DNA from 3 places in the Paenibacillus chartarius genome. Region 2 is predicted to be linked to each of the others. Evidence: predicted binding sites of a transcription regulator. Region 2 holds the regulator's gene; each other region holds the start of a gene.
The links. The regulator LexA, encoded in region 2, represses DNA repair genes until DNA is damaged. The targets are predictions, from matches to a motif close to CGAACATATGTTCG.

Region 1 (9,909 bases), on a different contig from region 2:
AGCGCGGTACCCTGGCGATGGCGCATGCCGGCCGCAACACAGGCGGCAGCCAGTTCTATATCTGCTACCAGCCGCAGCCGCACTTGGACGGTCAGCATACGGTATTCGGCAAAGTAACGAAGGGCATGGAATACGTTGACGCCTTCAAGGGCCGCGACGTGATGGAGAAAGTGGAAGTCGTTGACGTGTAAGATGGTGTTGGCAAGAAGTCCTGAAGCTAGCTCAGGGCTTCTTTTTTTCATGCTTTACCCCAAGAAATGATAGAAGCAGCTTTACAACGGATGCACCTAGCGTAACCATATATGTTTCCGTTCTTGCCCGAATGGACTTTATTGGAATGACGTATTTGATCGGAGGATTCATGTGAACGTGCAGCCATTTTACCCTATCGACGGCCATTAGCAGTAAATGCCTGCGTATATACAGGCATCTTTGCCGCGAAGGGGCGGCTATGAACGCTTTGAATGCAGATGCCTGCACTTTCGCAATAATCGAAACCAGTCGAGCAAGCTGTTGGCGAGATTCCTGTATGTATGCAGGCAATTTTGGCCACCCCCGTTTCTTGTGAACCCTTTCAAGTAAGTTCCGTCAAGCTATGCGGAAAACCTTGTGAGCTATAACGCTGAAAGCATTGCGAGTTGGGTGAATGACGTCCTTCCTCGTAGGGATAGGGAGCTTTACGATTTTAACCTGATGACTCTTCTTTTAACAAAGTAAGCTGTTTTTGATCATCCTCGGGGACATGCAGTTTATTCCATGTCTAGAAATTATTTGGGATGGTACGATGTTCACAACCTATACTTAGCGCAGGCAACAAGCATCAAGAAGAATGCTTTCACTTGAAATTCCCCTCCAAAATACTGAACACCCATTTTCACAAAAATCAAGCAGGATGCTGTCCAGCCAAGCGCACCTTATCGACATTTCCAAACCGTGATGTTAACCTATTCATAAAATATTATAGACCTATCGTTATACTGGGGATTGAAATATGGAATCGTAAGTGTTATTATTTTCACGTAGTTAGTATCTCTAACGTTTTACTAGTTACTTAACGTTCAACCTCGGGGCTGGGTGAAATTCCCAACCGGCGGTGATACGCCCGCGGCTTACCGCAGCCGCCCGGCGTTCAGTCCGTGACCCGTACGCCAAGCAAGAGCAGCGCTAGCGCTGCAGGTGTCCGGTGGACCCGGTGCAATTCCGGGACCGACAGTATAGTCTGGATGGGAGAGGGAGACGAACGCGTTGCTTTGGGTTTCGTTAGCTGGTATTTTTTCTTTGTGTCGAAAGGGTCGGTGACGACCTCTATTTCGATATGCCCTGCCGGAGGCGACTTCTTGAGAATGAACTGGGCAGGCAAAAAGAAGAACCGGGGCTCCAGGCTGTCCTTCAGTGGCAGACAGAGCTTCTATTGAGGCTACACGAAACCGGAAAGCCAAGCCGCCGGTCGTATCCGTACCTACGCCCCGTTCCGCGCGAACGGGGCTTTTTCGTTTGGTACATACTGAGAAAGGGAGGGCCAAGTATCTATGCTTCGATTTTGCCGGCTATGAGCGGATAAATATTGCGGTCCCCATAACTCGGCATACCGTAGGCCGGATCGGCGTGGTAGCATGACCGAGCGGCTGCGCGAACAATATCTACAAGCAGGAAGAGCGGGTGTAACGAATGTTTACTGGTCTGATCGAAGAAATCGGCGAGCTGCGCCGCATCCATAAGCAAGGCCAAGCGATGGTGCTGACAGTTGGCGCCCGCCGCATTCTGGACGATGTGAAGCTGGGGGACAGCATTGCCGTCAACGGCGTCTGTCTGACGGTGATTTCCTTCGACGCCGTTTCCGTCTCGATGGATGTGATGCCGGAAACGTTCCGCAAGACGAACCTCAAGCAGCTGTCGGCAGGCGACCCCGTTAATTTGGAACGGGCGATGTCGATGGCCTCGCGCTTTGGCGGCCATATTGTTCAAGGGCATGTCGATTCGGTTGGAACTATTGTGGGCCGCCGCAGCGAAGAGAACGCCGTTGTGTTTCATGTCGAGCCGGAGGACCCGGAGAAGCTGAAGTACGTGCTGGCGGGCGGATCGATTACGATTGACGGCATCTCCTTGACGGTAGTGGACGTAACGGACCACAGCTTTTCAGTATCGATCATCCCGCATACGCTGGCGGAGACGGTGCTGCAGCATAAGCATCCGGGGGATACGGTCAACCTAGAATGCGACATCCTTGGCAAATATGTGGAGCGGCTGTTGAATTTTCAAAAGCCCGGCGCTGCAGGCGGGAAAACAGGCAGGTTGACGCAAGCGTTCCTGCAGGAGCACGGATTTATGTAAACAGATAGGAGTGAGACCGATGGGAGAAATCAAATTCAATGCCATTGAAGAAGCGATCTACGATCTCATTCTGGGCAAAGTCATCATTGTCGTCGACGACGAGGACCGCGAGAACGAAGGAGATTTCATCGCGCTCGCCGACAAAGCCAATGCGGACGTCATTAATTTTATGATCAAGGAAGGCCGCGGGCTCGTCTGCGTACCGATTACCGAAGAGCGGGCGCAGGAGCTTGATTTGCCGCCGATGGTCAATCATAATACGGATTATCATGGTACGGCTTTTACCGTTTCGATCGATCATAACGATACGACAACGGGGATCTCCGCCTATGAACGGGCACGCACGGTGCAGGCGTTGATCGATCCGAAGACGAGACCGCAGGAGTTTCGCCGTCCGGGGCATATTTTCCCCTTAATTGCACGCAAAGGCGGAGTGCTGCGGCGTACGGGGCACACGGAGGCTGCCGTCGATTTGGCGCGGATGTGCGGCTCTTATCCGGCTGCAGTGATCTGCGAGGTGATCAAAGAAGACGGCACGATGGCGCGCGTTCCGGATCTGATGGAAATTGCCGCCAAGCATGACCTCAAAATCATTACGATTCACGATTTGATCCGTTACCGCAACGAGAAGGAAAAGCTGGTCAATCGCGAGGTAGAGATCAATTTACCGACCGACTTCGGTACGTTTAAAGCCATTGCATATACGAACGAGGTGGATCAGAAAGAGCATGTGGCGCTGGTAAAGGGCGAAATCGACGGCAATACGCCGACGCTCGTCCGCGTCCATTCGGAATGCTTGACCGGCGACGTCTTCCACTCCAACCGCTGCGACTGCGGCCCGCAGCTTGCTGCCGCCCTGCAGCAAATTACCGATCACGGCTCCGGCGTGCTGCTTTACATGCGTCAGGAAGGCCGCGGCATCGGACTGATCAATAAATTGAAGGCTTATGCGCTGCAGGAGCAGGGATTCGACACGGTTGAGGCGAATAATAAGCTGGGATTTGGAGCGGATCTTCGCGATTACGGGATCGGGGCGCAAATTTTGAAAGACCTCGGTGTCCGCCAAATTCGGCTGATGACGAATAATCCGCGCAAAATCCGCGGCCTGGAGGGCTACGGGCTCGAGGTTGTCGAGCGGGTGCCGATCCAGATGAAGGAAAATGAAAGCAATACGAATTATCTCCGTACGAAGAAGCTGAAGCTCGGACATATGCTGCAGTTTGACGAGCTGACGGATTCGGCGGGCATTTAAATAATAACTCAACCACCATATGAAGGAGACATCGACCATGAAAGTTTACGAAGGACAATTAATCTCGCAGGATTTGAAATACGGCATCGTTGTAGGGCGCTTCAATGAGTTTATCTCTTCCAAGCTGCTGAGCGGCGCTCTTGACGCACTGAAGCGTCACGGCGTGCAGGATGACGAGATCGAAGTCGCTTGGGTTCCGGGGGCTTATGAAATTCCGCTGATCGCCCAGAAGATGGCCGAATCGAAAAAATACGATGCGGTCATCACGCTTGGAGCGGTCATTCGAGGCTCGACGCCGCATTTTGACTTCGTATGCAATGAAGTTTCCAAGGGCGTGGCCGCGATTTCGCTGCGCACTGGAGTACCGACGATCTTCGGTGTCCTGACGACCGATTCGATCGAGCAGGCTATCGAGCGGGCCGGTACCAAGGCTGGGAACAAAGGCTGGGAAGCGGCGACCACGGCGATTGAGATGGCGAATCTGGCGCAGCAGTTCATGGAATAATGAAGGTCACGTACAAGCTCGAAGTATTTGAAGGGCCGCTCGATTTGCTGCTCCATTTGATTGATAAGAGCGAGATCGATGTCTATAATATCCCGATCAAAGAGATCACGGATCAATATCTCGAGTACGTACAGGCGATGCAGGAGCTGGAGGTGACGAGCGAGTTTCTCGTCATGGCCGCTACCTTGCTCGCGATCAAGAGCAAGATGCTCCTGCCGAAGCCGCCGGTGATCGAGTATGAGTTCGAAGATTATTACGACGAGGACTACGATCCACGTGCGGAGCTTGTCGAGAAGCTGGTGGAGTACCGCAAGTTTAAGGCGATTGCGGACTCGCTGCGGGAGAAAGAGCTGGAGCGCAGCTTGATTTATACGAAGGAGCCGGAAGACTTGACGCCGTTTCGTCCTACCGTTCAGCAAAATCCCGTCGAAGGTCTCGACGTGACGGATTTGCTGCAGGCGTTCCGGCGGACGCTGCGCAAGATGGTGACGCGTAATGCGGTCGCCCGGATTCAGCGTGACGAAATTTCCGTCAAAGACCGAATGAAGCAGGTTGTTGAGCTGCTTGTCGAGCGCGGCGGCAGACTGCTGTTCTCGAAGCTGTTCGACGAAAACGATCTGTCCAAGGATGAAGTGATTGTCACGTTCCTTGCGCTGCTGGAGCTGATGAAGGTCAAGCAGATTGAGTGCTATCAGCACCGTCTGTTTGACGATATTGTCATTCAAGCGAGAGAGGGGGCGAATGCAGATGGATTTTGGGGCGATGAAATCAGTTATTGAAGGCTTGTTGTTTGTGGCCGGAGACGAAGGGCTCGATGCGAAGGAGATCGGCGACGTGCTGGAGGTCGATACGCATCTCGCGCGAGATTTGGTGAAGGAGCTGCAGGCGGAGCTGAAGCGCAAGAAGCGCGGTCTGCAAATCGTCGAGGTGGCGAACGCGTTCCGGATGACTACCGTGCCGGCACACGCTCCGTACTTCGAAAGGCTTGCCGCGGCTCCGACCCGGTCTTCGCTGTCGCAGGCGGCGCTCGAAACGCTGGCTATCGTAGCCTATAAACAGCCGATTACCCGCATCGAGATTGAAGAGATTCGCGGGGTGAAATCGGACCGTGCGTTGCAAACGCTTGTAGCGAAAGAATTGATTCAAGAAGTGGGCAGAGCCGATGCGGTCGGCCGGCCGATTCTGTACGGAACGTCGAAACAATTCATGGATTACTTCGGGCTTCGCTCGATGGAGGATTTGCCGGACTCGTCCGCCTTTGAGGGAGCATTCGATTTGGAGGAGGAGACGAAGCTGCTGTTTGACAAGTTCGATGACAGCGAACAGATCACGATCGACGACGTGGAGGAAGAGCTGTAAGAGGCTGGCTCAAGCCATACCTTCCTTCCGGAACCAGGCAAATTTAATAAAACGAAACGCCAGGCGCAGCTTTCATAAGATGCGTTTTTTTGGCATATGCAGACGGACATTGGCGTCCGCGCGTCCCGTTCCCAATGCCGCGAATGTTTACCTGAATGACCGAACATAATAACTCCGAATCGACAGTCATGCAGCTGCGGTCGGAGTTTTTTGCTATTGCTGCAAGGAGGTAACTACGATGAGTATCACCGCTATGACCGTCTTGATTGTAATTGCCGTACTTGCCGTACTGGTTGCGGTCGTATTGATCAGCCGTATCCGGGTCGAAGTAACGGCGGCGCGCGTAAGGGAGAACGACCGGGTGAGCATATCGGTACGGGCTTTATTCGGATTCGTTCGGTACCGGCTTAACGTTCCGATGATTGATTTCCGAAACTTCAATGAAGGTATTGCCATCAAGCATCAAAGCGCAGGCAGTCCGGGCCTGCCGAAGGAATTTCACCTGAACCGCGAAAACATTCTCGATATGTTCGAGCGGGTGCGTCTCATCATCAAGAACGTATTCAATCTGTTGGAATGGATGAAGAGTACGCTGGCAAAGCTGGAATGTACAGCTTTCCGCTGGCACACGCACGTCGGGATCGGAGACGCTCCGGAGACGGCCATGACGACAGGACTCGTCTGGGGATTGCAAACGTCTGTAGCCGGACTTGTCTTCCAGCGCGTTTGCTTAAAGGCAGCAGCCGATGTACAGGTGTTTCCGCAGTACAACCAGCAAGTATTCGCTACCGAATTGGCCGGCAAATTTCAAATCCGTGTATGGCATGTCGCGGCGGCAGGCTTCAAGCTCATACCGCATATTTGGAAAGCGAAGGGCGATTGGAGAACCTGGAGCCAAATTTTGTTCCAGCCGCGTATGAAAAGTGTTGGTTAGTAACGGCAAGCGGCAAGAACGGCTCATATTTTTCCCGAGACAGGGCAAGCTACGATTGTATGGACCCGCTACTTTAATTGCTTGATACCGCAACAACCTACAACAGCCCAAGGAGGAATTTCACCATGTCTACGCATCCGATCGAAGGCTTAATGAAAGTCGCAATGGAAAATATTAAAGAAATGGTCGACGTCAATACAATTGTCGGCGATCCGGTGGAAACTCAGGACGGCACGATCATCATGCCGATCTCCAAGGTCGGTTTCGGGTTCGCAGCCGGCGGCTCCGAATTCCGCAATGAAACGGATACCGATTATATTACAACTACGCACACGACAATCGCCCGTACGGATGCGCACAACGCCAGCGTTTCGCTTCCGTTCGGCGGCGGCAGCGGCGGCGGTGTCTCCATTACCCCAATTGCTTTCCTCGTCGTCAGCAAGAACGGCAACGTCAAGGTGGTACCGCTGGACAATCAAACCCACATTTGGGAGCGTCTGATCGATTCGGCGCCTCAAGTAGTCGAGAAAGTTCAAAGCATGATTAAAGGCGGCGCCGGTGCGGCAGCCGGAATGGGCGCAGCAGGCGGCATGGCCGGCATGGCCGGTGCGATGCCCGGTATGGCCGGAGGGATGTCCGGAGGGATGACATCGGCAGGCTCGACATCCGGCTCCACGAGCCCGACCGTCAACAAAGGCAACGACAACCAAAACTTTATCGTGTAACCTAGGAAGCCATCCCGCCCGCCGCGGTGATGGCTTCTTTTATTAGTGCGCACTTCCTACATAACGCTCTTTGTCTGCGGAATAATAGAGTCATCTATAGTTTCCTGACCCGTTAAGAAGCAGAAGCCTGCCCTTTTGCAGCAGCACGAGTTTACCCGTCCGAATGAGTAGGCTTGTTGCAACTTTCAGACCGCCATGCACGTCAATGGGGGGGATGATGAGAAGGCTTTGCGGGGGGATTGGACGATGAAGCGTCTTAAGCTGCTTCAAGTATTTGAAGTGGATGGAATTACGCCCAAACGGCAAACGGACCGCTGGAGCTACACCAGCTTGCAGGGCAAGCTGCTGCGGGAATTGAAGCCGATCAAGGTGGGCTCGCATATGCTGCTCTCGCCCGACGATGCCTACGAGCCGGTCCGCTCTACAAAAGTTCAAGCCGTAGATGTGGACGGACACGATATGAGAGTACTGACCCGAAATTCCATTTATCATTTCGAGCTGGTTTAAACGATGAAGCCGCTTCTTTCTGCCAAGGGCTGGAAAGAAAGCGGCTTCATATTGGTTTAAAATATAGGAATGCGTGCCTTGGTGCCGTTATCGCCATAGAGAATCGCTTCCGCACTGAACAGCTCAATGCGCTCGATCGAGGCCTTGAGGGTAGACATCGTAAACTTGTTGTTGCGGAGTGCCGAAAGCAGGGAAGGAATGAGCTTATGGTCCGTGCCTATGAGATGCACGGCTACGCTGTTTTGGTTGACTTTAATGTTGGCTACTTTCATGGAAGTGTCATCTCCTTGATCAGATTTATTATCGGACAAGCTCCTTGCGCAGCCTACCTGCTACAAATGTTAACATAATGTAACTTGCTAAGTGCTCGAACGGTGTTGTCGAGTAGTGACTAGTTTTGACTAGGCTAAAGAGGATGCTGTTGGGTGCTGTCATGGAAAATGATACTTTGCTGCAGGAATGAACAAGGGCCATTTTTTCAAAATGAAAAGCGGCGGTTGGATTCGTTTGTCGGATATATTTTCTACGGATCGAAGCCTCTGGCTTCAGCGAACCGAGCTTCGATTGCAAGCGGCAGGAATATGAATAATATTTCTTCCAGCATGCCATAATACGCTTACATCCCACAAAAGGAGTGATTTACATGGCACAAGGTCAATCCAACAACAACAATATCCTGGTGGTTCCTCAGGCGCGTCAGGCTTTGGAGCAGCTGAAATACGAGGTAGCGCAAGAGCTTGGCATCCAAATTCCGCAGGACGGCTACTACGGCTACATGGCGACTCGCGATACCGGCGCAATCGGTGGTCATATCACTCGCCGTCTCGTTCAGATCGCAGAGCAGCAGCTGTCCGGTTTTGCCCGCCGCTAAGAGCAATAGGTTGATAAAAAATTACGGCCTGCTCCGGTTTCCCGGGGCGGGCCGTTTGCATGCGAAGCCGGGTTGCGAATAGCTTGCTTCGGCTTACCGCTGCACCCTTCTAATGCCTCGTTTGAATGATTCGTGATGGTCGTATTCCTCTTCCTCTTCATTGATATCCAACCCGTCAATAATGGCGTCATTGCCGATTTTCTCTAGTTCTACAAATTCGTTATCCATCATCAATTGCTCCTCTTTATTCGAATAGACCGAATGAATTCTTACGTCGCTCCCGCCTACATCATTCGAGAAGGTATACCTGAATTCCTACCTCTCCATCATGTACATTTCCCGTCGTTGCATAGAATACGTGCTTCGCCATATAATACGAATATACGTTCGTATTACGGGGTGATTAGATGATTAAGCATTACGGACTGACAGATGAAGAAAATGAACTGATCACTGCCTGCGTTGTGCTTCCGATGGTTTTGTCGGTAGTGGAGAAGAACAAATTCGCTATGCAGAGCGAGAAGCTGAGCTTAAAGAAGCTTTATCTCATGGCCGCCGACGTACTGATTTATCGGATCAAAGAGGAAATCGCACATGTAAAGAAAGAGGCGTGGAAGAGCAAGCTTATCGTCATCAAGGGAAAGCCCGATGAGCCGCTAAGCTATGCCTATGCTTGCCGCGGGTTATCGAACAGCCTGGAAATGCCGAAGGAGACCGCCCAGCGGGAGATCGGCGCCGCGCTCGAAAGGTTTATTAGGGATTTGGGGCAATGTTTGGTGAGCCGTTGATGGGGAAATTCAAGATTTCGTTGAGAAGTGATAAATATGAAAGGCTGTCATCGAAATGGAATTGCTGACATCAACAATATTTTGTTTGGCAGCCTAAAGCCATGACTGTCAATTTATAACGAAAATTCGGCTCTTTTGTTCAAGAATCACGTCGACTCCTGCGGTCGCCCGGGAAATAAGGGACGATCGACCTTCGAGTTCGTGATGGGGCAGGTACCGGTCCATGAAGCGTGATTGGCTTCAAGCTGCAGTAGCGCGGGCGCAAACGGCAAGAGGCACCCCAAAGTCAATATAGATGACTTGGGGCGCCTCTTCTTCATTATTTAACAACAATCAGTTCTTCTCGCTATCTCAAGAAATAATACCAATATGCCATTTCAATGGATTCCCCGACCGTCTTCGGTACATAGCCTCCATATCGCGACATTGCATGCGTTTCTGTCCCGCCGGCGAAAGTGCCGATCCCCACGGCTGCAACAAATGCGGTTACGAGAAATAATTTGCTGAATTTGTGTTTCATATTTATTACCTCCTGTTATGTTGTTTACATGTCTGATTATACCTCTGTTTTCAGATACAATCTGTATCGCAGCTCACAATTTGCAATTTATTTATTGGTATTTTGTAAAGAGCCAAG
Region 2 (9,909 bases):
CTTCGATCGTTTCGACAGCGGAGCCGATATACTGCGGATCGCCGGAGCCGACCGGAAACATGTTCGGGTCGAAGATAATATCTTCCGGATTCATCCCGTATTTGTTCGTCAGCAGGTCGTATGCGCGGTCGGCGACCTCCATCTTCGCCTGGCGCGATACCGCTTGGCCGCGCTCGTCGATCAGAATGCACACGACGGCGGCTCCGTATTTGTGAATGAGCGGAACGATGTTCTGGAACTTCGTCTCGCCATCCTCCAGGTTGATGGAGTTAATGATGGCCTTGCCCTGTGAATATTTCAGACCGAGCTCGATGATGTGATCGTAAGTCGAGTCGATCATGAGCGGCACTTTCACCTTCTTGACGACCTGCTGCAGGAAGTTTTCCATCGCATACGCTTCGTCGATGTCCGTATCCTGCAAGTTGATGTCGACGACGTGAGCGCCGTTCTTCACCTGGTTGCGGGCGATTTCCGACGCTTCCTCGAACTTTCCTTCTTTAATGAGGCGCTTGAATTTCCGCGATCCGGATATGTTTGTCCGTTCTCCTACCATGATCGGCCGGTTGTCGTCTTCGATATAGACCGTTTCGATTCCGGATACCGCAGGCGGGTGGCTGCCTTCCTGAGCACGCGGCTTGTACTTCGCCATCGTTTCCGCCAAGGCGCGAATGTGCGCAGGCGTCGTACCGCAGCAGCCGCCGGCAATGTTGATCCAGCCCTGCTCGGCGAATGCAGCCATCTTCGCCGCGAGCGACTCCGGCGATTCGTGGTAATGGCCGTTCTCATCCGGCAAGCCTGCGTTCGGATAGCAGCTGATCGCCGTTCCGGCGATGCCGGACAGCGTCCGAATATGGTCGCGCATGAATTCCGGTCCGGTTGCGCAGTTAAGGCCGATGGAGATCGGATTCAGATGCTCGAGCGAGATAAAGAACGATTCGATGTTTTGCCCGGCCAGCGTCGTGCCCATCGGCTCGATCGTACCGGAAATCATGATCGGCAGCGTGATGCCGGTCGTCTCGAATGCGCGGCGAATGCCGATCGAAGCCGCCTTCACGTTCAGCGTGTCCTGCGAAGTTTCGACAAGAAGCGCGTCGACACCCGCTTCCACAAGAGCAAGCGCCTGCTCGTAGTAGCTTTCTTCCAGCTGCTCGAAAGTGATGCCGCCCGTAACGGAAAGCGTCTTCGTCGTCGGGCCGATCGCCCCGGCTACGTAACGCGGCCATTCCGGCGTCGAATATTCGTTCGCCGCTTCAATTGCCAGCTTCGCCGCAACAAGGTTCAGCTCCCGCGCGCGGTCCTGAAGGTCGTATTCGGCCAGGACGACGCTTGTCGAGCCGAATGTGTTCGTTTCGATAATATCCGAGCCTGCTTCGAAGTAGGCTCGGTGAATTTTCGATATGACATCGGGCCTTGTCAGAACGAGCATTTCGTTGCAGCCATCGAGCTCTTCCCCGCCGAAATCGGCGGCCGTCAAGTTCTCCTGCTGGATCATCGTTCCCATGGCGCCGTCGAGAATTAATATTTTTTGCTTCAGACGTTCTTGTAATGTCGGTTTGCTCATCGCTTTCTACGTCCTTCCCCCGCAACCGTAAAATATGTCTATTAGTGTAGCAGAATCGCTCTCTGAAAGGAAGGCATTCCATTTTCTTTATTTCACATCCGAAATGTCGGAATAATATTGCCCGAATGCATCGACAAACGGAACATTTTTCTCTATAATACCTAATAATGACTGATGAATCCTACGATAATGAAAAGAGGTTGATCTCATGGCAGAGATTCGCATCCGCAATACCGGCGAGCGCATTAGCGGCTTCGAGAATGTGAAGGCGTTCCTTGATAAGCAAAACGTACTGCACGAGAGATGGGACATGAGCAAGCTTCCCGAGCACCTGCGCGAGAAGTTCGTGCTGACCGACGAAGAGAAAGCCGAAGTTCTGGCATCGTTCGACGAAGAAATCAAGGACCTTGCCGCACGACGCGGCTACCAGATTTGGGACTTGATCTCCTTGTCCGATCAAACGCCGAACATCGAAGAGCTTCTTAAGAAGTTTGAGCAAGTGCACACGCATACTGAAGACGAAATCCGCGCCATCACGGCAGGTAAAGGCATCTTCATTATTAAGAGCGACGAAATCGGCTATTTCGACGTTGAGCTCGAAGCCGGCGATGTCATCTCCGTCCCTGAGAACACGAACCACTTCTTCACGTTGATGGATAACCGTCAAATCGTAGCCGTTCGCCTGTTTATCGAGAAGGACGGCTGGATCGCTTACAATGTGGACGATCCGGAGTACGTAAAAGCGTAAGCTACTGAGACAATAGGAGACTTCTAGCCGGTGTCGGTGAATTGCCGATATCGGCTTTTTTTGTGCGAAACCGGCGCGTCTGCGCCGTGCAAAAAAGAAAGACCGGAAGCCGCAGCCTTCGGTCTTTCTTTCTTAGGAATATTTTGTAGTAGTGCTGTTAACCAAGCGAATGAATAATCGGTAAAATATCTTCCAGCCGCTGTACCCTGTGCTTCGGTACGATAACGTCCGCCGCCGGGATGATGCCGTTCGGCGAGCCGGCGTCGTGGTGATCGATCCAGATGTTGGTCATGCCGATTTGATTGGAGCCGAGAATGTCCGTCGTCAGCTTGTCGCCGATCATCACGCCTTCCTCCGGAGAGATGCCGAGCAGTCCCAAGGCGTGATGGAACAATGCCGAGGACGGCTTTCCTTCCCCGAAGCTGCCGGAAATGACGATATGATCGAAATAGCCCGCGAGCTCCGGTACACCGTCCAGCTTCTCCTGCTGCAAATCGGGTGCCCCGTTCGTCAGCAGCAGCAGCTTATAGTCGGCGCGTAATTGCTGCAGCACACGGAATGTCGAATCATAGACATACGGCCGGGCGCGGCGCTCCTTCGGGAACTGTTCGCCAAGCTCGCGGCCAAGCGCCGGGTTGTCCACTCCGAGACGTGCAAGCCCCCCGGTCCAAGCTGCCGTTCGGTATCCCGGCGCCAGCTCCTGGAGCTTCCGGAACATCGGATGATCGCCTCCGGTAAAATTCGCCCAAAGTCCTTCGAACGGATTAATGCCGATCATCTTCGTAAACGGATATGTCTCGAAGCCCTCATATAAGTGGCGCGCCTCCGCTCTGACCGCTTCTTCCAGAAGCTTCGGGTCGACGCCGGTTCGTTGCGATGCCGTTTGGCACGTCGCTTCGAAAGCCTCCTTCACGCTGCGATCATCCCACAGCAGCGTATCGTCCAAGTCAAACAAAACCGCTTGCAGCTTCATCTCAGTTCTCCCTCTTCGTCTTATCCTCTTCGTCTACGAATTTAATCGATTCCAGCTGCTGACGCAAGTTGGATTTGAATGCTTGAATATATCGGCTTCGGAGCTCGTTGCGCTCGTCAATTTCTTCATCCGTCAATCCGACTGTTTTCGCTTTGCGCGCCAGCTCGTTGATTCGCTGTACGGTTTGCTCCGCATCCATGTTGTCAGCCCTCCTGCAGATGTTATGCTTCTTACTTTGCCACCCTCCGATGGCATTGTCAAGCTTACGGCCGCTTTAAAAAACGAAAAGGAACGCCGGTCTCCCAGCGTTCCCTTCACTATATAGAGTGAATAAGATCATAGAGCCTCTCTTACGGTAACAGCAGCTGCTGGCCGACCTTAAGCGAGCTTCCGTTTAATTGATTTACGCGTTTGATTCGTTCAATATATGAGCGAACATCCATTCCCTTCGGTGCATGTTCTTGTGCGATATCCCATAGCGTATCTCCTTGCTCAACAATAACCGTTTGATCCGTCGTCGATACCAGTGCCTGCGATTGCATTAAATTCGTTGCTGCCGAAGCCGAACCCTCCGGAACATATGTTCCCTTCCCATCTGTTCCTGCGTTTGCTTGCACAATGGCGCCGATTGTTACGACGGTAAGAATGATCGCGAACATGATCGTGAATCGGAACAAAAACTTGCGGCGTATAAACTTCGATGTATGTCGACCCTCGGAAGTGTTGGAACGGGAAACTGCCGGCTGGTAAACTGCATATTGCATAAAATAACAACCTCCAAACGCTTGTTCGTATCTGATGGCATTAGAATAACACGAACACATGTTTGAGTCAATGGTTTTCTCGAACTTATGTTTGTACGAACTCGAGTTCTGTGTTATACTTCAGATAATAATTACCAAAGTGGAGGGTTTCGACTTGAGCAAGATTTCCCAACGGCAGCATGCCATACTCGAATTCATTAAGACCGAAGTAAGGGACAAGGGGTATCCGCCTTCCGTCCGGGAGATCGGCGAAGCGGTCGGACTCGCCTCCAGCTCCACCGTGCATGGACATTTGGAGCGACTGGAGAAGAAGGGCTTGATCCGCCGCGACCCGACGAAGCCGAGAGCGATCGAAATTTTAGGTCATGATGACAATCCCTCAGCCGACTTCTCCTTCGGTATCGCCCGCGTCCCTCTGATCGGTAAAGTAACGGCCGGGGTGCCGATCTTGGCAACGGAGAACATCGAAGACTATTTCCCGCTTCCTAGTCATACAGTCGGCGATTATAACGTGTTCATGCTTACCATTGTAGGCGAGAGCATGATCGAAGCGGGCATCCATGACGGCGACTACGTGATTGTTCGCCAGCAGCAGACAGCGAACAACGGCGATATCGTCGTCGCCATGACGGACGATGACGAGGCCACTGTGAAGCGGTTCTTCAAGGAACGCGATCACATCCGACTGCAGCCGGAGAATTCATCTATGGAGCCGATCCGGCTCAACCACGTCACCATTCTCGGCAAGGTCATCGGATTGTACCGGGAAATTTATTAAGACTACTAGCTTGAAGGAACGGTCGTCGCAGGAAGACGGCCGTTTTGTTTTTGACGTCTTGTCTATAACGAACAAAGCCTCTCATCTCCCCGCAAGTTGCCACACATCGCCGCATTCGTCTATAACGGCATTACGCCGATTCCGCTATTCAGCCGGACAAGTGTACAATCGCGTTTGCCTTCAGCTGCATAATTTGGAATAGCTCCTTACAAGGAGGTGTTTCCCATGAAACGAGATCACAAAAAGAAAGTCATCGTCGTCGTTCTGAAACCCGGCCAAAAGGCTCTTGTCGTCTGCAAACATGACAAAAAGAAAAACCCTCATCGTGACGGGGATACAGTAAGCTAGAACCTTAGATCGAGCACCTGATCGGGCTAAGGTGCTCGATTTTTTATCATGTAAGCACTTCCGCAATCAATCTACGTATAGCCTGTCAAGCGGAAATCACCGCTGCATCTCCGATTTCAAGTTTGAATCACAGCAAAAAAACCACACTGAACGGCGCGAAAGGCTCCAACATATATCTCGTTTCATACAGCGTCATATACCGATCGCGTTCTCACTAATGCTCTTGCGTGCGGTTTATGTACGAAACCACCGGCACAGCGCCAAGCTCATGTAACGTTCCGGGACTCCATTGGATTGACTAGTTGCGTTGAATCGAACATATGGTCAATTCGCCAATAAACATCTTACCATTTGAGCCGATCGACCGTTGGACATTCGCGGGTTTGGACATTACTTGGCAGGCTTCCAATAAACCCAATTTGTATCTATTTCTGCTTCAAACTTGGAATCATTCGGAAAGAATATCTCCTTATTCAGTTTGAAAAATGACCAATACTCTACGTAGTTGATTATTTTATTGTTCTTAAGGAAGATTATCGTATGAGCTTCGTCACTTGGATTAATAAAGGTTTCCGAGGTCCAATGGAATCCAAGCTTATTGTTTACATCTTTGCCGTCTGCGTAGGGACCGAAAATGTACATTTTATCCCATTCGAAATGAACTAACTCTTTAAAGTCAACGGCAAATACTTCATTTGGATTATTTTTCTTATTCCGTTCCAGTTTTTTCAATTCCTGCTCTATTCTGTTTTGTTCATGAACATCGATTTTTTGAGATACCTTTAGTTCACTCTTATCAAAGCAAGTGATGGCGTAAGTGACGATCATTGCAAAGGTCAACATTGCTATTAATGAAACGAATACACGTCGTAAAGAAATAGCCATTCAGCACCCCTTGGAAAATAATTCAACCAAATTATATCAAACTTTTATGAAGGTGGAAAAATAAACCAGAACCAAAATGCCTAGCAAAAAATCCGTAGAGAACAGCTTTCTCTACGGACTTCGCAGCGCGTTGCGCCAGGCTATGTTTAAATTGACGTTGATGAACGAGCTTGCCGATGGGCTGTTATCCCTAACTTTGTTGGAAAATGTAAGCACCGTTTGTAGCGCCCTTAGTTCTGATAGCGATTGCTGTAGCAAAGCCTCCGCTTAAAGAACCAATTCGAGCGATACCGTACGGCCGAACACTGATGGTCACTGTGTTGTTTAAGAGAAGTACAAAAGATTTGCTGCTGTTGTTGGAAATTGCTAGAGTCCCACTAATCCCTTTCGGCACCGTAAGAAGTGTTTTCGTTCCAGCTGTAGAGAAGTTAAACGACCCGGCATGAGCATATTTAGCCATAAATTCCCACCTCCGATAATTATGATATTCGGGAAAGTGGTTTACGCTTGGGTGATTGTCATGAATAGCGAATACATGGGAGGTGAGCTTGATTCAAATTGAAGTGGGTGGGCGCAGCCCCTGCTATCGGGTAGGCAGGAAAAACGTCGGGTTCATGTGATTGAATACGGAGCGCCGGAACGCAATTAGTCAACCGGGCAATTTGAAGAAAGACGGAAATCAAGGTAAATCCGGATGGACATGGCGCAGGAAATTTACCGAATGGGCACAAGGGGTTTATGAAGTTTCACGGACAAGTTTGAATATTGAAGAGCTTGGGGTAATCAGGTATGGAATATGAGTTTCAATCTTACGAAAATATGAAAGCTAAATCGAGGGAGTTATCGACACTCATATAGAACTGAAGCGTCACATGTGTTCGGGAACGAACGTAGGCCGCATTTGACTGACGGCACAGGAATGAATATCGAAGAATATGAGCTGATCAATTGAGCAGAATACGGCGAAACTATCGGCAAGCACGAATGGAACTCAAAAATGACTTATACGAGAGCGCGTAAAATTTTCAAAGGAGCTGCGTGCCGCAGCCCCTTTGAAAAAAGCTTGGTTCAGAACTAAAACGCCGTTTAGTACAACCAAGGGCTAAGGTAATAATAATTATTCGGATCATAACCAGAGAAACTTGATTTAAATACTACAAAATTATATCTTGCGTTTGCTTCAAGTGTAAACGACACCCACTCAGGGTTTCCGCTTCCTTGAGATAAAACAGTTACTGGTACCGGTTCTCCATAGTTTTTATTAATAACGAAGAGATATTTAGTGTTTGCTGGACTCTGGAGATGAAGGGTCATTGTTCTTCCACCATCATTCGCTCCGGCTTGAAAGTAAAACCAATCATGATCATTTTCTGAACTAATCTTCCCCATAGCCAAGTCGCCATATCCTAAAAACTGAGCTGCATCGTGGTAATCATTAGGCTCTTTGTCATAGACGGTTGCGGCGAAAGCCGATTGTGAGCCCACAAGCAATGCAAATGTTGTAGTTAATGAAATAACAAGTTTATTAATTTTCATATGGTATTCCTCCGAATGAGATTATATGGAAGAAGTTGGCCAACAACCCCATGTAATATATTACCATATAATCCATAGAGTTAAACCTTATATTTTCTTATTTGGTTATTTATGGGTACAAAACGAGTATTGGCATAGGCACTTAGTTTGAAATTTCATTCTCGTCAAAGTCGTAGGTGGTTTCTGCCGAAACACTTAGAAGAAGCCCCTGCGAACGCTGTGACAATCGTGAATATTGAGCGGACGATCTCGAAAAGCTTGGAAGCGATGAAGGCAGAGCTCGAAAGAAGCAGTCTGGCGGCATGGCCGTTCTGACCGAGGAAGAAGGTCTCGCCATCCTATTGCAATACATGGAGTCGTTCAAGCAGCGGAGTGCGTCACTTATTCGCCGGAGTCGTCTCAAACACCCATGCGGGAGCGAGAACTTATGTAGTCTTCCATTTACAATGGTCTCCACCTTTACGATCCATCCGCTGTCTTCATACATAGTTGACCGAAGCATCGAACTGTTTGAAAAATACACCAAAAATAAAATATTGGGGGCATTTCGGGGGCAGACCGGAAATTCTCCGGCAACCCCTTGAATGCCCCCAATTCTAATCCCTCGAAAACCAATGATGTCAAGCCATCATGGGATTAATACAGCGTCATGTACTGATCGCGTTCCCACTGATGAACTTGCGTGCGGTACATATCCCATTCGATTTCCTTCAGCTCATAGAAGTGCGACAGCGCATGCTCGCCTAGGCAATCGCAGAGCACATCGTCGCGCAGCAGCTCCTCGAGAGCGCCCTTGAGGTTGAGCGGCAGGCTCGGAATACCTTGCTCCTCGCGCTCCTCCTCCGTCATCACGTAAATGTTCCGGTCGGTCGGCGGCGGAAGCTGCATCTTGTTGCGGATACCGTCCAGGCCCGCCGCGAGCATAACAGCGAGAGCCAGGTACGGGTTCGCCGCCGGATCCGGGTTGCGCACTTCGATCCGGGTCGACAAGCCGCGGGACGCCGGAATGCGGATCATCGGGCTGCGGTTGCTTGCGGACCAAGCGACGTAGCAAGGCGCCTCATAACCCGGCACAAGCCGCTTATACGAGTTCACGGTCGGGTTCGTAATGGCTGCAAGCGCACGCGCATGGCGTAAAATACCGGCCATATATTGGCGGGCCGTCGCGCTGAGCCCCAGCTTGTCGGACTCGTCATAGAACGCATTCTCGTTGCCGGTAAACAGCGACTGGTGACAGTGCATGCCGGAACCGTTCATCCCGAACAGCGGCTTCGGCATGAACGTCGCATGCAAGCCGTGCTGCCGGGCGATCGTCTTGACGACGAGCTTGAACGTCTGGATTTGGTCGGCTGCGGTAATCGCGCTCTCATATTTGAAGTCGATTTCATGCTGGCCCGGGGCTACCTCGTGGTGGGAAGCTTCAATCTCAAAGCCCATCTCCTCCAGCGTCAGCACGATGTCGCGGCGGCAGTTCTCGCCGAGGTCCGTCGGGGCCAGGTCGAAATAACCGCCTTGGTCGTTAAGCTCCGAGGTCGGGTTCCCCTTCTCATCCGTCTTGAACAGGAAAAACTCCGGCTCCGGACCGACGTTGAACGAGGTGAAGCCCATTTCCTCCGCTTCAGTCAAGGCACGCTTCAGAATGCCGCGCGGGTCGCCCGGGAACGGACGGCCGTCCGGCATATAAATATCGCAGATCAAGCGGGCTACCTTATTGTTGCCGGAGGTCCAAGGGAATACGACCCAGGTCGACAAATCCGGATACAAATACATATCGGATTCTTCAATCCGGACATAGCCTTCGATCGAAGAGCCGTCGAACATCATCTTGTTATCCAGCGCCTTAGGCAGCTGGCTCACCGGAATCTCCACGTTCTTGATCGAACCGAGCAGGTCGGTGAATTGCAGACGAATAAAGCGTACGTTCTGCTCACGTGCAATACTGAGAATGTCTTCCTTGGTATAATTGCTTTTGTGCGCCACTCAACAAACTCCTCTCTTCATCGTAAAATATTATTATTTCGCGAAAAGCGGGTCAGCTCGCCCTGAATCAACGATACTTGGCCCGGGCGTTTGCCTCCGCCTAACAGCTGCTGCTTGAGCATCTTATGCAGCTGAGAGTCGGTCAATTCTCTGCGCTTCGATTCCGATTGCTCTGTCAGCACGGTTGCGTCCTCGGAATCTTTGGAAACCGGCAGAAGCACTTGCTTAATGCCGGCGATGTTGACGCCCTTCTCGATCAAATCTTTAATCTCGAGCAGCCGCTCCACGTCGTTAAAGGAGTACAAGCGCTGATTCCCGGACGTACGTGCGGGAATC
Region 3 (9,909 bases), on a different contig from region 2:
CAGTTCCTCATCGCCGGCTACACGGTCGCCTATGCCGCTGCGTTAATTATCGGCGGACGGCTGGGCGACCGCTATGGCCGCAAGCGGATGCTGCTCGTCGGCGTGGCGGGCTTCACGCTTGCCGCTCTGCTGTGCGGCCTGTCCACCGGCGTCGGCATGCTGCTCCCGCTCCGCGTCATACAAGGAGTTTTCGCCGCTATGATGGCGCCGCAGGTGCTGTCGCTCATCCAGGCGAACTACGCGCCGGAGCGGCGCGCGGCCGTCTTCGGGCTGTACGGCGCCGCTCAAGGCGTCGCAGCGACGAGCGGCCAGCTCATCGGCGGTCTGCTGCTGCACTGGAATCCGCTTGATCTCGATTGGCGGACCGTATTTTTCTTCAGTGTGCCGGTCGGCTTGCTGATCCTTTGCCTGCTTCCGAGCATCGGGGAATCCAAGAGCGCCGATCGCTCGAAGCTGGACATCGCGGGGGCCATATTGGCGGCGGCAGGTATCGTCATGCTTATTTATCCGCTCGTGCAAGGGCAGAAGGAAGGCTGGCCGGCCGGCCTGATCGCCTGCCTGGCGTTGTCCGTCCCTGTGCTTGCCGGCTTCGTCTGGTATGAGCGAAGGCTCGCTCGCATAGGCCGAGTTCCGTTTATGAACGTCGGTTTGTTCCGCCAGCGCAGCTTCTCGTTCGGGATGCTGGTCGTGTTCGTGCTGCTTTGCTCGCAATCCGCGTACTTTCTCGTCTCCGCGTATTTTCTGCAAATCGGACTCGGTTTTACGGCGCTGAAGGCCGGTCTCGTTATTTTACCGATGGGGGCGGGGTACTTTGCCGCATCGCTCTATTCGGCGAGAGCGGCGGCGAAGTTCGGTCCGCACGTGCTTACGGCCGGTGCGGTGCTGACGTCGCTCGGCTATGCGCTGCTGGCCGCCGCCGTCCATCGGACGGGGACCGATTTTGCAGGCTATGAATGGATTCCGGTTTTGGCCGTGCTGGGACTGGGGCAGGGAGCGATTGCGGCGCCGCTGACGAATGTCATTCTGGCGAAAGTTCGGGCGGCCGATATCGGCTCGGCATCCGGCATTCTAACCACAGGCATGCAGGCGGCGTTCGCAATTGGCATTGCGCTCACCGGCCTGCTGCTGCTGAGCTTGATGAGCGGGAATGCCGATGCCGTCAGCCAGCGTCTGGCGCCTCAGCTTGTGGAGCGTCTGGGGGCTTTGCAGACAAGCGAGGCGCAGAAAGCGGAGCTCGCCGCAAAGTTTCGCAGCTGCTATGGCGAATATGCTCATTCGAGCGACCCGTCCGTGCTTCCGGACAGCTGTAAGACAGTTCTCACCAATGATGCGTTCGGCATGGTTATGGCTGCCCATCTGAAGCTGGCGAACGCGGCAAATTACGCCTACGCCTTCGAAATTTGTCTTTATGTGCTTGCTCTCTTTACGGCAGCGCTGATTCCGCTTGTGCTTGGCGTCATCGGACGAAGGCGGGCAGGCGGGATTTGAAGAGGGAAGTCATATTTTTCATTGAAGGAGACGTCAAACGCCCATTTGCCGCATAGGATGGTGATAAGATGCATGAAACACATCCTTAAAGGGAGGTTTGACCTTGAAAATTCATATCGTCAAACTCGGAGAAACGCTCGTTCAGCTCGCGGCAAAGTACGGAGTCGAGCTTGCAAAGCTGATCGCGGCCAACCCGCATATTTTAAACCCGGATAAGATCGAGACAGGAATGAAGATCAAGGTGCCAACGGCTCCGAAGCCGCTTGAGCCTGCGGAAGGCACGTATGCGTTCAAGCATGTAGTAAAGCAGGGCGATACGCTGTGGAAGCTGAGCAAAGCTTGGGAAGTAACGCTGCAGGAGCTGATCGCGGCCAACCCGCATCTGAAAAATCCGAACGTGCTGTTGACCGGCGAAGTCGTCTATATTCCGAAAAAGAATCATTCGCCGGCAGCTCCGATCGAGGGCGGGGCGCCTGAGACGGACAATTTGAATCCGGATGAGCATCCGTTCACGCCGATTGGCGAACCGCCCGGGGCATCCGGCGAAGCGACGCAGCCTGACGGTGTCGTGACGGAGCCGCAAATGCAGGCGCCTGCAGCGGGAGACGCTGCGCCGGGCTTGCATACCGGTGACGTAACGCCGGGTTTGCATACCGGAGACATATCGCCGGGTTTGTATACCGGAGACATCGTGCCGGGCTTGCATACCGGGGACAGTGCGCCCGGTCTGCATGCGGGGATACCGCCGCAGCCGCAGGAATGGCAGGGCGTTCCGGAAGGGGCGCCGCCGCAGGAATGGCAGGGTATGCCGGCGGATATGCCGCACATGCAGCAGCCGTTTACAGGGCCGGGAGCTGAGGCAGGCGCTCCGTCCGACTGGTGGAGCTATGAGCCGCTGATGCCGCATGGGCAGGCGGCGCAAGCGGGAGCATACGCGCAAGCTCAGTATGGGATGCATTTCCCGCAGCATCCGCAGGCGCAGTTCCCGCTGCCGGGGCATCCGCAGGCGCAGTTCCCGCTGCCGGGGCATCCGCAAGCGCCGATGCTGCCGCAGGCACCGCTGATGGCGGAACCTTTCGCCGGATTGCAGGGATGGGAGCAGCCGCAGGTGGTTCACCCGTTCGCGCAGGCCAACGTCCCGGCTGTGGAGGCGTTCGATCAGGCGCAGCCTGAATTCCCGAGCATGCCGCAGCAGCCGTTCGAGCAGTTTGCGGCGCCGTACGGCATGTATCCGCCGCACGGCTCGGCGTTTCCGCATACGTATCACGAAGCGCTGGCCACACCGTATACCTACGGCAGCGGGTTTGCAGACCCTCATGCACCGGCTCATGCGTACGCCCATGCTCTTGCCCACGATCACGCTAACGCCCATGCTCATGCTCATGTTCACTCTCACGCATATGCACCTGCGAATCCGTTCAGCTGCTGCTCCGGACCGAAGATGGCCTTGCCTTACGCTGCCGAAGGAGCGATGCCGTATACGGCGCCGCTGATGGCGCCTTATGTAACGGCAGCGCCGATGCCGTCCGAGCTCATGCCGCCGGAGCATTTGTACGCTCCATATCCGGCACACGGAGCGGAGCTTCCGGTATATCCGACGGATGCTCCGGGCGGGCAGTACGAGTTGGAAGGCCTGAAGATCGATGAGAAGGAGGCGGAGCTCGACGTGACGATCGATGCTCCGAAACCTCGGGGCAAAACCAAATCGCTCCCTGTCGCGCCCGCGTCCGTCCGCCGCACGAAGCCGCTCTCAGACAGGGAAAAGCTGAGCGTATACCTGCGCTCGCTCCGCCAGAACGCACCGGCGAAATCGCGCCGCCAGCCGAACCTGCCTTGGATTAACGTGTAACCGAAGCCTATCCGCGTATATCCCCTTCCGAAATGGTAAAACTATAGAAAAATACCATGGACGGAAGGGGATTCTCATGTTCGCGATGAACCTTTGGAAACAGCTGAAGCGTCGGCTGCGCACAAGGCGGCGCTGGCTGGCGCTCGGAATATTCGTATTGATCGCGGCTGGGGTGACGATAGTAGCGGGTCAAATTCGGCAAAGCCGGGAAGACGGAGCCGACGATGCTTCGGCATGGAGCGCGTTTGCGCCGATCGTGCAAAACGACGATGCGAAGAAGCTAGCGGATACGCTGGCCGCAATCGAACGCGAGGGCAAAGCGCGCGAGGTCGTGATTTTGAAAACGTACGTATGCGGCGACGAGCGGCAGAAGCTTGGCATTTTGCCTCCGGGCGGAATTCGGAAGCTTCACCAGGAGCATCCCGACTGGCCGCTGACGCTGGAGGAGGACGGCACGGCGGCGTTCCACCAGTCGATCGACGACCTGTCTCCGGCCTGCAAGGAAACCGCGTATTTCGGCATCGACGATAACGGCAACTTGACCTTGTTCGACGGAGAGCCCGACCGGGATCATGTGATCCGAACGTTTTTCCAATTGAATATTCATCATCTGGAAAGCTCGCTGCCGCAAGACACGGTCAATCACCTGTACAGCGGCATCCGCGTGGGCGATCTCGCCGAGTACAACAGCGTATTGTCCACGTTCAGCGATTTTGCGGTCGAAGAAACGCAGAGGGCGATGAATCCAGAGCCAAACGAGAGATAGCCGGGACTTCCCGAGTCTATCTCTTTTTGTTTCTCCATGCTATAATGGCAGGTGTACATATGTTCGCGTTTTTGACTTTTTATTGACAGCCTTGGCAAGGCCCGCGGAAAATGGGAGTGGTAGCGGATTGCGTATTATGGGAATCGACCCGGGGATTGCGATCGTCGGCTTCGGCTTCGTCGACAAGCTCGGCAGCAAGCTGACGCCCGTGCAGTACGGCTGCATAACGACGGAGGCGCATACCGACCCGGGACTGCGGCTGAAGCAGGTATACGACTCGGCCGTCCAGCTGATCGAGATGTACAAGCCCGATGCGGTGGCGATCGAGCAGCTGTTTTTTAACCGCAACGTCACGACGGCGTTCACCGTCGGCCAGGCGCGGGGCGTGCTCATTCTCGCCGCCGTCCAGCAGGGGCTGCCGGTGGCTGAATATACGCCGATGCAAGTGAAGCAGGCGATTGTCGGCTACGGCAAAGCCGAGAAGAAGCAGGTGCAGGAGATGGTGCGGATGTTTCTCAAGCTGTCCGCCGTCCCGAAGCCGGATGACGTAGCGGATGCGCTCGCGGTGGCGATCTGCCACGCCCATTCGTCGGCGCTGCACGATAAAGTGAAGGGAACTATGAAGCGATGATCGATTATTTGCGCGGGCGGCTGGCCGCCCGGGAGCTGGATTATATTGTGTTGGACGTCCACGGGATCGGATACCGGGTGTTTTGCCCGAATCCGTTCGAATCGAGACTGAAGGACGGGGAAGAAACGACCTTTTACATTCATTATCACGTTCGCGAGGACGCCCACCTGCTGTTCGGATTTCCGACCCGGGAGGAGCAATCGCTGTTCCGGCGGCTGCTTGAAGTGACGGGGATCGGTCCGAAGGTGGCGCTCGGCGTGCTGGCCGGCGGACGTCCGGAGACGATCGTAGCGGCGATTCAGCAGGAAAATGTGGCGTTTCTGATGAAGCTGCCCGGCATCGGACGCAAGACGGCGCAGCGTATTATCCTCGATTTGAAGGATAAGCTGGGTACGGGCAGCATCGTGGATACGGTTGCGGCGATCGGGCTGGAGGGCGAGGCGGCGGCGTCTGCGGGAGCGGGCGGCACGGCTTGGAACGAGGCGAAGGAAGCGCTGCAGGCGCTCGGCTATACGGAGGCGGAAGCGGACCGCGCTTGGGCGAAGATCAAAGCGAAGGCGGAAGGCGCTGCCAGCGACACGCTCGTGAAGCTGGCGCTCCAGGCTTTATATCAAGGAACATAAATAGCGGCAGGTAGGTGACGCAGGTGGAAGACCGGCTTATTTCGGCACAGTTTATGATGGAGGATCAAGCGGTCGAGTTTTCCCTCCGGCCCCGCTATTTGGCGGAATATATCGGACAGGCGCAGGCCAAGGAAAATTTGAAAATTTATATCGAGGCGGCAAAGCTGCGCAAGGAAGCGCTTGACCATGTGCTGCTGTACGGGCCGCCGGGACTCGGCAAGACGACGCTGTCGAACATTATCGCCAACGAGCTCGGCGTCAACATTCGCACGACGAGCGGCCCGGCGATCGAGCGTCCGGGCGATCTGGCTGCGATCCTGACGAATTTGCAGGAGAACGACGTGCTCTTCATCGACGAGATCCACCGGCTGCACCGGACGGTCGAGGAAGTGCTGTATCCGGCGATGGAGGATTACGCGCTGGATATTATTATCGGCAAAGGCCCATCGGCGCGGTCCGTGCGCCTTGATCTGCCGCCGTTCACGCTCGTCGGCGCGACGACGCGGGCGGGGCTGCTGTCGGCGCCGCTGCGTGACCGGTTCGGCGTCGTCAGCCGCCTGGAATATTACACCGTCGATGAGCTGACGTTCATCGTTTCGCGCGCGGCGGATATTTTGCAGGTGCAGATCGTCGGCGAAGCGGCCCGCGAAATCGGCAAGCGTTCGCGCGGTACGCCCCGTATCGCCAACCGGCTGCTAAAGCGGGTGCGGGATTTCGCCCAAGTGCGGGGCGACGGCGTCATTACGCTGGACATCGCCCGCATGGCGCTCAAGCTGATACAGGTCGACGAGCTCGGCCTCGACGAAGTCGACCATAAGATGCTGCGCGCGATTATCGGCTCCTTCCAGGGCGGTCCGGTAGGACTCGATACGATTGCCGCCACGATCGGGGAAGAGAGCCAGACGATCGAAGACGTGTACGAGCCGTATTTGCTCCAGATCGGCTTCCTGCAGCGGACGCCGCGCGGACGCGTAGTGACGCCGCAGGCTTATGCGCATTTGAATATACCGATGCCGGATCGAAGCTAGTCCGCGCCGGACGGAAAGGAATGCAGATAGCATGTTGAAGCGCTTCTTCACCTTAAAGCATCGTAAAATTACGGCCGCGGCAGTGACCGCGGCTGCTTTGTTCTCCATGGGCGGCAGCGGCGGCTACACGTACGCTGCAGTGCCCAAGCTGGAATCGATCCGGGTTGCGCTCATACTGGACGGCAAAGCCGGCGCCGGGATTCCTTATGCGACGCTTACGGGCGCGCAAGGACTAGATATCGGCGTAAGGACGCCGCAGGCGGTGCAAACGTGGGTAAGCGCTCCGGCTGGAGCGCGGTTTTCGCTCGATCAATACGCTGTTCTCGTACTGGAGACACCGGATTGGACGCTTGCGCGGCAGACGGCGGACAAGCTGCCGGCCGACCCGGGACAAGGGGCGGTCATCTGGAGCCGCAGCAAGCAAGGAAAGGCCGTCTATCAAGTTGCGTACGGAAACTACAACGATATCGGTTCCGCCACGGCAGCGCGCGACAAGCTGACCGGCAGCGCGCAGCTGGCCGGGGTCGTGAAGCCGGGCTCACCGCTGCCGCTGATCGGTCCGCTGCACGTGGCGGCGGGAACGTTTGCGGCGGAAGCCGAGGCGCTGAACCGGCAAGCGGCGGCAGCCCAAGCCGGCTTGGACGCCGATATTGTGCTGCAGGCGGATGCGGCAGGCAAGGTGAGCTACTCCGTTTGGATCGGCAGCGCGGCGACGCCGCAGGCGCTGACGGCGCTGCAGCAGCAGGCGGCCAAGCTGCTGCCGGGCGTTCCGCTGCAGCCTGCCGCTCCGGCAGCGCCGTATATGCTGCGCCGCATTGAGGCGACTACAGCCGCGAACGTCACGGATACGCACTATGTGATCGGGGGAGCGGAAGCCAAAGTTTGGGTGCAGCCGAAGCAAGCCGGCGGAGCCGTTACGTTCAAAGAGCGATTCGAACGCTCTTACCGGGGGGCGCTCGAGCTGAGCCTGCAGGGCTCGGCGCTTGCCGTCGTAAACGAGGTGCCGATCGAATCGTACGTCGGCTCCGTCGTCGGCTCCGAGATGGGCACCGGCTGGCCGGCGGAGGCGCTCAAGGCGCAGGCTGTCGCCGCCCGTACATATGTTCTTAAGCAAGGGCTGAAATACGGCATCGCCCATGTGTCGGACACGACAGTGGATCAAGCTTACAAGGGAACCGCCACAGAGGCGGCGGACGTCGCGGCGGCTGCGGCAGCGACGAAGGGAGAAGTTCTGGCAGACAGCGCCGGTACGTTAATTGCCCCTTTGTATTCATCTAATGCAGGAGGACTGACCGCAGACCCGACGGAAGCTTGGGGGAATACGTCAACCTATTTAAAGAGCACGCCGAGCCCCGACGACGGCGCAGCGAAGAACAAAGCGTTCTGGTACCGCGTGTCGCTGGAGGATGGAACGATCGGCTACGTCCGTTCCGACTATCTCAAAGATACGGGAACGAAGAACGGGATCGGACTGGCGGTGTACTCAGCGACGGAGAGCGGGGTTAACGTCAGGCCGGCGCCGACGACGGACGCGTCTTCCGTTCCGCTCGGCAAGCTGAATGCCGGCGACCGCGTCACCGTGTTCGGACAAGCGCAGGAGTCGAATGCATTCGCTTGGCAGCGGGGGCCGCTCAATGCGGAGGCGCTGCAAAGAAGCTTGGGCGAGTACGGATTGTCCGGCAAGCTCGAGTCGTTGGAAGTGTCGAAACGCGGCCCTTCCGGCCGCGCCTTGGAGCTCAAGGCGAACGGCCAGCCGCTGAAGCTGCCATACCCGGACGCCATTCGGACGGCGCTTGGCGGGCTGCCGAGCACCCGGTTTGAAATCGAAGAGACGGGACGTTATACTATTGTCGGAGCGAACGGAACGAACCGCCAGCTGCCGGATGCAGGCGGAGCGCCGCTTTACGCGGTCAGCGCAGGCTCTTCGGCGGCGAAGCCTCTCGGCGATACGATGGTGGCGCTGCAGGGCGACGGCTCGGTCCGCGTGCTGTCGGCGAAGCCGCAATTCGTCTTTACCGGCAAAGGCTTTGGTCATGGGGTCGGGATGTCGCAGTGGGGAGCCCGCGGGTATGCGGAGCTCGGCTACGATTACCGCAAAATCTTGCAAACGTACTATAGCGGCGTTTCGATATTAAAGGACGGATCGTAAAATGAACGTGGACCTGTTTGATTTCGATTTGCCGGAGGAACTGATCGCTCAGACGCCTCTTGCGAATCGGACATCGTCCCGGCTGCTCGCCTTGAATAAGGCGACGGGCGAGACGGAGCATCGTCAATTTGAAGATTTGCTGCAGTACATACAAGCCGGCGACCTGCTCGTGTTGAACGATACGCGAGTCATTCCCGCCCGGCTTTTTGGCGTCAAGCGGGACACCGGAGCGAAGGCGGAGCTGCTGCTGCTCAAATCTCTCGGCAGCGACCGCTGGGAAACGCTGGCGAAGCCGGGGAAGCGGCTGCGCGTTGGCGCCGTGATCGATTTCGGCGAATCCGTCGAAACGGTACAGGGGGAGGGAGATGGCGACGTACGGAGCGTCATTCCGAATCCGCTGCTGACGGCGATCGTCGAAGAGGAGCTGGACATGGGCGGACGCATCGTCCGTTTTGAATACCGCGGCATCTTCAATGAGCTGCTGGACCGGCTAGGCCATATGCCGCTTCCTCCGTACATTAAAGAAACGCTTCCGGATCGTGAACGGTACCAGACGGTATACGCGAAGCATGAAGGGTCGGCGGCGGCGCCTACGGCCGGGCTGCATTTTACCGAGGAGTTTTTGGGCAAGCTGGTAGATAACGGTGTTCGCCTCGCTTACGTGACGCTGCATGTCGGTCTCGGCACGTTCCGTCCGGTGTCGGTGGAGACGCTGGAGGAGCATGAGATGCATGCGGAGTTTTATGTGATGCCGGAGGAGACGGCGGCGCTGATAAACGAGACGAGAGCCGCCGGCCGGCGTGTCATCGCCGTAGGTACGACGTCGGCACGGACGCTGGAGACGGTGGGGCAGCGGTGCGAGGAAGAAGGAACGCCGATTCGCGCGATGCAGGGGTGGACGAGCATTTTCATCTACCCGGGTTATACGTTTCGCGTCGTCGACTCGCTGCTGACAAACTTCCATTTGCCGAAGTCGACGCTGATTATGATGATCAGCGCTTTGGCCGGACGGGAACAGGTGCTGGCTGCTTACCGCGAGGCGGTGGAGCGGAGATATCGGTTTTTCTCCTTCGGCGATGCCATGTTCATTTATTAACCAGAAGCGGACGTGATCAGAATGGCTATTACTTACGAACATATCAAGACGTGCAAGCAGTCCGGCGCAAGATTGGGCCGCGTGCATACGCCTCACGGCTCGTTCGATACGCCGGCGTTCATGCCGGTCGGGACGCAGGCGACCGTCAAGACGATGAGCCCGGAAGAAGTGAAGGAGATGGGCGCGGGGATCATTCTCAGCAACACCTACCATCTGTTCCTGCGGCCGGGGCATGAGACGATCCGCAAAGCCGGCGGATTGCATAAGTTCATGAACTGG

Region 1: the regulator LexA is predicted to act here: its motif matches at 8,861-8,874, upstream of ACFFK0_RS17820 (YhjD family protein).
Region 3: the regulator LexA is predicted to act here: its motif matches at 4,156-4,169, upstream of ruvC (crossover junction endodeoxyribonuclease RuvC).

The regions. Positions count from the first base shown of each region.
Region 1 covers NZ_JBHLWN010000071.1:72,837-82,745, forward strand. Annotated here, with positions in the region: gene ACFFK0_RS17760 (peptidylprolyl isomerase) at 1-191, shown strand, start outside; FMN riboswitch at 1,057-1,239, shown strand; gene ribE (riboflavin synthase) at 1,669-2,331, shown strand; gene ACFFK0_RS17770 (bifunctional 3,4-dihydroxy-2-butanone-4-phosphate synthase/GTP cyclohydrolase II) at 2,351-3,583, shown strand; gene ribH (6,7-dimethyl-8-ribityllumazine synthase) at 3,621-4,088, shown strand; gene ACFFK0_RS17780 (segregation and condensation protein A) at 4,088-4,867, shown strand; gene scpB (SMC-Scp complex subunit ScpB) at 4,836-5,447, shown strand; gene ACFFK0_RS17790 (DUF2953 domain-containing protein) at 5,686-6,381, shown strand; gene ytfJ (GerW family sporulation protein) at 6,507-7,106, shown strand; gene ACFFK0_RS17800 (hypothetical protein) at 7,353-7,613, shown strand; gene ACFFK0_RS17805 (hypothetical protein) at 7,670-7,885, opposite strand; gene ACFFK0_RS17810 (alpha/beta-type small acid-soluble spore protein) at 8,257-8,484, shown strand; gene ACFFK0_RS17815 (hypothetical protein) at 8,578-8,715, opposite strand; gene ACFFK0_RS17820 (YhjD family protein) at 8,892-9,272, shown strand; gene ACFFK0_RS17825 (hypothetical protein) at 9,619-9,792, opposite strand.
Region 2 covers NZ_JBHLWN010000077.1:67,339-77,247, forward strand. Annotated here, with positions in the region: gene metH (methionine synthase) at 1-1,561, opposite strand, end outside; gene mtnD (acireductone dioxygenase) at 1,770-2,309, shown strand; gene ACFFK0_RS20075 (HAD family hydrolase) at 2,467-3,282, opposite strand; gene ACFFK0_RS20080 (DUF896 domain-containing protein) at 3,284-3,481, opposite strand; gene ACFFK0_RS20085 (LysM peptidoglycan-binding domain-containing protein) at 3,633-4,046, opposite strand; gene lexA (transcriptional repressor LexA) at 4,201-4,824, shown strand; gene ACFFK0_RS20095 (hypothetical protein) at 5,050-5,172, shown strand; gene ACFFK0_RS20100 (hypothetical protein) at 5,563-6,057, opposite strand; gene ACFFK0_RS20105 (hypothetical protein) at 6,248-6,517, opposite strand; gene ACFFK0_RS20110 (hypothetical protein) at 7,144-7,593, opposite strand; gene glnA (type I glutamate--ammonia ligase) at 8,230-9,573, opposite strand; gene ACFFK0_RS20120 (MerR family transcriptional regulator) at 9,591-9,909, opposite strand, start outside.
Region 3 covers NZ_JBHLWN010000031.1:174,851-184,759, reverse strand. Annotated here, with positions in the region: gene ACFFK0_RS08865 (MFS transporter) at 1-1,488, shown strand, start outside; gene ACFFK0_RS08860 (LysM peptidoglycan-binding domain-containing protein) at 1,592-3,337, shown strand; gene ACFFK0_RS08855 (BofC C-terminal domain-containing protein) at 3,423-4,103, shown strand; gene ruvC (crossover junction endodeoxyribonuclease RuvC) at 4,231-4,734, shown strand; gene ruvA (Holliday junction branch migration protein RuvA) at 4,731-5,357, shown strand; gene ruvB (Holliday junction branch migration DNA helicase RuvB) at 5,381-6,385, shown strand; gene ACFFK0_RS08835 (SpoIID/LytB domain-containing protein) at 6,417-8,534, shown strand; gene queA (tRNA preQ1(34) S-adenosylmethionine ribosyltransferase-isomerase QueA) at 8,536-9,630, shown strand; gene tgt (tRNA guanosine(34) transglycosylase Tgt) at 9,646-9,909, shown strand, end outside.